Gimesia maris: one gene and its partner. The main gene of each other region encodes a partner of the protein of the gene in region 2 in a complex. Links are inferred from orthologs where the notes say so. Each region holds a gene or a part of one and is shown on either strand. Other genes may lie near its edges. The genes, in order: dnaB and dnaG.

What was found.
Region 1: the proteins of dnaG (region 2) and dnaB are in contact, whole or in part, in a crystal structure (PDB 2R6A), measured with the Geobacillus stearothermophilus proteins. The link is inferred for Gimesia maris from one-to-one orthologs. Residues at the interface, in WP_049624496.1 of Geobacillus stearothermophilus: Lys456, Leu457, Leu458, Pro459, Ala460, Asn463, Ala464, Leu467, Leu535, Leu536, Ile537, Ala538, Gln544, Glu545, Asp548, Tyr549, His552; in WP_033016901.1 of Geobacillus stearothermophilus: Ser13, Glu15, Ala16, Gln18, Glu91, Leu92, Asp94, Ala95, Val96, Pro97, Thr98, Ala99, Ala100, Asn101, Tyr104, Tyr105, Ile108.

The regions. Positions count from the first base shown.
Region 1 is NZ_CP042910.1:1,668,565-1,671,780, reverse strand. What follows is about bases 252-3,140. They hold dnaB (replicative DNA helicase), read right to left. Parts: upstream 2,466-3,140; coding sequence 1,038-2,465; downstream 252-1,037. Other genes in these bases: rplI (50S ribosomal protein L9), read right to left, coding at 2,669-3,140; GmarT_RS06345 (hypothetical protein), read right to left, coding at 252-989. Outside these bases: more of GmarT_RS06345, read right to left, coding at 1-251; more of rplI, read right to left, coding at 3,141-3,175. UniProt on the Escherichia coli protein: The main replicative DNA helicase, it participates in initiation and elongation during chromosome replication. Travels ahead of the DNA replisome, separating dsDNA into templates for DNA synthesis.
Region 2 is NZ_CP042910.1:5,964,922-5,968,124, forward strand. Bases 261-3,136 are described here. They hold dnaG (DNA primase), read right to left. Parts: upstream 2,716-3,136; coding sequence 805-2,715; downstream 261-804. Other genes in these bases: rpoD (RNA polymerase sigma factor RpoD), read right to left, coding at 261-772. Outside these bases: more of rpoD, read right to left, coding at 1-260; GmarT_RS22030 (hypothetical protein), read right to left, coding at 3,170-3,203. UniProt on the Escherichia coli protein: RNA polymerase that catalyzes the synthesis of short RNA molecules used as primers for DNA polymerase during DNA replication.

The DNA of each region.
Region 1 (3,216 bases), 4.3 Mb from region 2 along the record:
CGACGTTTCTGCAGGACCCGCGCCGAAAACAGTTCGTTGAAATCAAGTTCCGTATAATTCCGTTTTTCAAGATAGTCTACCAGCAACCGGCGGGCCTTCAGTCCCTTCAACAGGACAACAGCCGTCTCTCGCCCTTCATTCACACGGGTCACATATTCCAGCAACAGCTCTTCTTGACCACGCAACGGCTTGAGAACCATTTCACGCAGCAGTTCAGCAGCCCGGGGATGTGTGACAGAAACATCCGTCCGATGAAAGGCTATCATCCACAAACCAACGTCATCAAAGCGCCCCAGCTCCGGCGGATCGGTCTCAAACACCGTCTTCCAGATCTCCAGTGTCCCCGCAACAGTCAAATCAACCAGTTGTCGGTGATCCTCGAGCAGCCCCAGCAGCAACGTCCGCGTCTGTGCTTTGTCGCCATAGGTTCGCATGCCCCAGGCAATCCGCTGCTGCATCTGCGCATCAAGCTTTGGATATTGCTCCATCAGCATCCGCACGAGGTTGGATGACCGCTGTGACACTACCGTCGGGCCATGATACATCGCATAGTGAGCAACTCCACCATCGTCACAGACACTCGCATGATACATCAACTCGATGGCACGGGGATCCTGTTGCTCCCGGTTCCAGATATACTGATTTCCCACTTGCCCCAGCAATGTCGTTCGATGCTTCGTGCAATGCCGCAACCCACGTCTGATAAGGGACAGCCGCTGGTCAATACCCGTTACCTTCAGCTTTCCTTCCAGCATCAGGTCAAGCTGTTTACCGGCCTCTTTGTCGTCCGGAAAAAAAGACTGAAAATCCGGTGGCACATAGCGATCACTGCGGTTCCAGGCATACGGGGCTTCAATTCTGAAGGGAATCGCTTCAGCAGCGGGGGAGTCTGCGGCGAATATCGGGCCACACTCCGGACAACAATCCGCCAGCACCGCAGCGATCAGTAGACACACAAGTTTGAACTTCAAATCAGAGGTCGATTTCATTTCACTTCCTCCGTATTTTAAGAGCCACCGGTATCAGGCAGACTGTGATTAACCGAAACCACCACCCCCGCTGTCACCCATGTAGCCCCCTTCGGGAATATCCAGATTTGCATAGTTGGCAAATCGCATCGAAGATGCCATCCAGGTCAGGTTAATAATCCCGGTCGGACCACTTCGGTGCTTGGCCACCACCACTTCTGCCAGGCCGGGACTGTCTTCCGGATCGTATTTATCAGGACGATGCAGAAACATGATCAGGTCGGCATCCTGTTCGATGGCACCACTCTCTCGCAGGTCGGCCAGTCGCGGTCGCTTGTCATCCCGCAATTCAACACCACGGTTCAACTGCGCCAGTGCAATGATCGGGATGTTCAACTCTTTACACAGCCCTTTCAGACGACGGGTGATCGACGCAATCTGCTGCTCACGCGGCATCGTTTTATCTTCCGGTTCAATCAACTGCAGATAGTCGATAATGATCAGCCCCAGGTTACTGAGCCGCTTCAATCGTCGGCAGATCGCACTGATTTCCTGAATCGTTCGCCCCGGTTTGTCATCGATATACAGGGGCATTTCGCTGAGCTCTGACGAGGCTTCAATCAGACGATGGCGTTCGTCATCTTCCAGATCACCCGCACGCAGCGAGTGACCGTTGACACCGGAACGAATACAGAGCAGACGTTCGGCTAACTCAAGTTTCGACTGTTCCAGACTGAAAATGATCGTCGAAGTTGCTCCCTCGTCGGCAGCCGCTTCGGCAAAGTTACAGACCAGCGCTGTTTTTCCCATTGAAGGACGAGCTGCCAGAATGATAAGCTCAGAGGGCTGAAAACCATTGATCTGGGTATCCAGATCCAGAAAACCCGTCGTCAGCCCGGTCAGCATGCCTTCCTTTTGAGAGCGCTCGTGAATTCGATCGAAGGCATCCATCAGGATGTCGCGAATTTCGATCTTATCCCCTTCTCCCTGCTGTTCCAGAATACTGAAGATACTCTGCTCTGCCTTATTCAATACGTCCAGGGTGTCTCCCTGCGGCGCATAACTTTCACGGATGATTTCCGTACAGGAATGAATCAGGGTCCGTTGTACCGATTTATCTCGGACAATTTTCGCATAGTATTCAGCATGGGCCGCGTGGGGAACACTTTCCAGAATCTCATGCAGGTACAATACCCCGCCCGCTTCTTCCAGCTCGCCTTTCGAATCCAGCTCCTCAGCTATTGTCACCGCATCGATGCCGCGCACCCCCGCATCATGCAGGCGCAGAATCGCGGCGAAAATCCGCGTGTTTTTGTCGCTGTAGAAGTGGTTGGCTTTGACAATCTGCACCAGATCATCAATCACCACATTATCCAGGAGAATCCCGCCGAGCACCGCTTTTTCCGCATCCAGGTTTTGCGGTGGAACCTTGCCGAATAACTCTTCGACCGATTCCTGCTTCGGGCGGCGAAAATTTCCTTTACCGGCGACTGACATAACCATCCCCTGGTTCTGTTGGCAATAAGAAGTGAGTTCTCTCTGCAGCACGCTGGCCAGATCAACCCTCTGCCTCGGCAAACAGCAAATCAGACCACACTGCGAGCGCAATCATATATAACAAAAAGAGGCCCGGCAATATACCGGACCTCTCTCTTATTTTCGAATCCCAGACTGGTAAAATTTCTCTTACCAGACCAGCCTCAGCTTTTTTCTGCAGTCGGTACGACCCAGACTTTAACTTCGGTTTTCACCTTCTCATGCAGCTGCATTTTCACGGTGTACATCCCCAGTTCTTTCAGGGGACCTTCCAGGCGAATGCTTTCTGCATCGATATCAAAGCCACCCTCTTTCAGAGACTTGCTGATGTCGACGGCAACGATGGAACCGTAGAGATGGCCATCTTCGTTCGCATTGGCTTCCATTGTCACGCTGTGCTTGCTCAATTTGTCAGCGAGATTCTTCAATGACTTCAGACGGTCTTTTTCGAGTTCGGCCATCCGCTTCTGGTGCTGGACGACCATCCATTTATTGTGATCAGTCGCAATCGTTGCCAGACCATAAGGCAACAGGAAGTTACGGGCATAGCCAGGTTTAACCCGGACAATATCACCCTGCTCACCAAGGCTATCTACTTTTTCTGCCAGCAATACTTCGATAGACGATTTGGTACTACCGACGACAGCGGCGTTACGTTGTTTACGAACCATTATCAGTCACTTCCGTAATTCTTGTTTTATTCAATCGTTTT
Region 2 (3,203 bases):
AGTTTTTGATTCGCATATCACTCATGTCGCGAATCTGATCTTCCAGTTCCGTCATCCGTTGGGAAATCTGCTCCAGGCGTTTCATACCAATCTGCAGACGTTGTGTCCTCAGGCTTAATTCTTCAATCAGAGTGGCCATCTTACGACGACGTTTCTGTAGTGAAGCATAAGCTTCCATTCGCTGGCTTTTGGTCAGTTCCGGATTGACGAACTGCTGAAAATCACTGGCATTTTTATTACTCAGGAATTCGAGCGTCTTGAGATTGTGTGGCATCCGCCCCAGAATCTGATTCTTCTCGAGGCCTTCCGTGACGGAAACCTTAATGGTCCGGTCAAAGGGAAGCTCGGATTTATGTACTTTATCCAGGATTTCAATCGCCTGACGCATTGCATAGTCGCTGCTCAATAATTCACGACGGAAGCGACGGCGGGTGATTTCAATCTTCTTCGCCAGACGAATTTCTTCATCTCGCGTCAGGAGTGGAATTTCTCCCATCTGCGTCAGATACATCCGCACGGGATCATCAATCCTACGGGAGAGATCATCGGAAGTGCGGGAGCGTCCCTTGGGCTTCTCCGGCTGTAAGATCGTAATGATCTGATCCGGAATGATGTCTAACTCAATCTCCTCAATCGTCAGCAGGAGATTATCCAGCTTTTCGGGATTCAGCGCTTCATCAGGCAGATAGGCGCTGACCTGATCGTAGGTCAGGTAACCCTGCTTTTTGCCATTTTCAATTAGTTCATTCAATCGGGCGTCGAGTCGGTGCACGTTGCTTCTCCCAATCAGTCTGGTTAGATTCTCTAGTGAATTTTTTTAATGTTTCGTTTTTGATGAAATTCAGATGCTTTTCTTAACAGTTCTTTTGCATCCGAATTTAAACTCTGGTTCTGGGCATTCTGGAACAGCAGCCCTTTGGTTTTTTCATGGTGTTCCCGTTCTTCCCGCCATTTGAGATTCTTGATGGAATGTTTCAGAAAATGTGGAATTCCCTCAAGTGGAGCCGGATCATCAAGCAGTTTGGCGTGAACTGCTTTTTCGCGGGCATGGGCGTCTATTTTGACAACCAGCTGTTTCAGATCTGGATCAGCGATGCGATCCAAAATGCGATTGATATCCAGTACCAGTCCCTCTTCAGTCAAATCAACACATAACTGATACAGGAATCGTAACTGGGGATTTTTCAGGTTTTCGGGGGAGATAAGCTGTTGAATACGAGTGACACATTCGGGATACACAAAAATGATTTCAAGAAGTTCGCTCTCAAGTTGATTGTCTTTCGTTGAATTGTCTGCTTCCTGGAAGTTACCGGAAGTGTCAGTCGGTCTCGGAGTCGAGTAGGATTCGCTGGAGGAGAGGTTCGTATTAAGACTCGGGCTTTTTTTTTGTTTCACTTCACTCAGTCGTTTTCGGACAACTGATTCGTTTAAACCCAGTCGATCTGCCAACTTTCTTAATATGATGTCTTCACGAATTTTGCCGGTTAGGTTAGGGCTTGACGCCAGTAACTCCAGCATCTCTTCTAAAATTCGGTGTTGACCGTCAATAGACTCCAGTCCAAATTTCTGGACACAGACATTCAATTTAAAATTCCAGGCTTCAGGAGCATCCGCGATCAACTGCTTCAACTGCTCTGCTCCCTGTTCTTCTAAAAATTCAGCAGGATCTTTACCTGCAGGCAGTGTTAAAATTCGTAAATCAACTTCCTGGGCAATAAATTTAGTTAAAGATCGCTCTGCAGCCTGTTGCCCCGCAGTATCTCCATCAAAAACTAATACGACTTTTCGCGCCAGACGTTTGAGATAAGAAACATGAGTTTCTGTCAAAGCTGTCCCTAATGTCGCCACCGCATTCGTCACACCAAACTGATGTGCTGTAATGCAATCAGTGTACCCTTCCACGACAACGACCGTTTCCGTTTCGCGAATGGTCTGGCGGGATTCATCCAAACCAAATAACAGCTTACTCTTAGTGAAAATAATGCTTTCAGGGCTGTTAAAGTATTTTGCGATTCCCTCCGCCGCGGAGCCAGGCAGGATCCGTCCCCCAAATGCAACAACCCGTTTCCGTTCGTCGCGAACGGGAAACATGACCCGATTTACGAAATAATCGGAATAGCGGGAATGACCTTCCTTTTTAAAGATCAATCTGGCTTCTGACAACAGGCTCTCCGGATAATGTCCCCGTGACCGGTTGACCAGCCATTGCCAGTCATTCGGATGAAAGCCCAGTCGGAACTGCTGAATGGTTTCTTCGGTATAGCCCCGGTCTTCCATCAGATAACGGCGGGCCATTTCTCCTTCGCGTGTATTCATCAGACAGTCATGAAACTGCTGTTCCGCCCATTTCATCACATCGAATAATGATGTTTTTTCAACAATATTTGATCGTGGCGCGCCGTTTGACTGCCGCGCTAACTGGGGCATTTCCAGATGAGCACGCTCGGCCAGAATCTTCAAAGCTTCGAAAAACTCGACATCATCGTACTTCTGGACCCACTCAAAACAGTCTCCCCCGGTGTTACACACCCAGCAGCGCCAGGTTTCGCGATCGGGATAGACAACCAGTGAGGGGTTATGATCGTTATGAAAAGGGCAAAGGCACTTGAAATCCCGCCCGTTGGGAATCAGCTGGACTGACTCGGAAACCAACTCGACCAGACTCGTTCTCTGGCGGACCAGTTCTTTGAAATTTTGATCAAATCCTGGCGACACCAGTTTCTCCTGAACAGTTCAAAAAGCGGCCCCTCGATGTCACTTTTCGTCTCAGAATGAAAAGTGAACATACAAACACAGTACAAGAGTGCTTCCCTGCTCAACTTGGCGTACTTTAATTCTACTCCATAGATCGAGTGGGTCAAGAATTTCCCCTTCACGATTCCCAACTCTGATCGTCTCTTAAGCTCAAAATTTGTATAACGTTACAAAAATACCTAACCATCCAGGTGAGCTTAAAACCATAAAGCAAACCATGCTTCTTTCGCTTGCGTAACCGGAATCTTCAGTGACTGTCAACTCCCGTACGCAGACAAGTCTGGACAGTTGGTTTATATGAATTAAACATATTATAGCCGTCCGTCCGGCGTCTGCAATCACCGCACAATAAAATTCCCCCGCTGCGCGCAGTGGTGGTTTGTTTCAACGATTGAGGAAACGCCGTACCTTTCACCTATTCGGCAGCAGCTTCTGCAGGCACTTCTGTT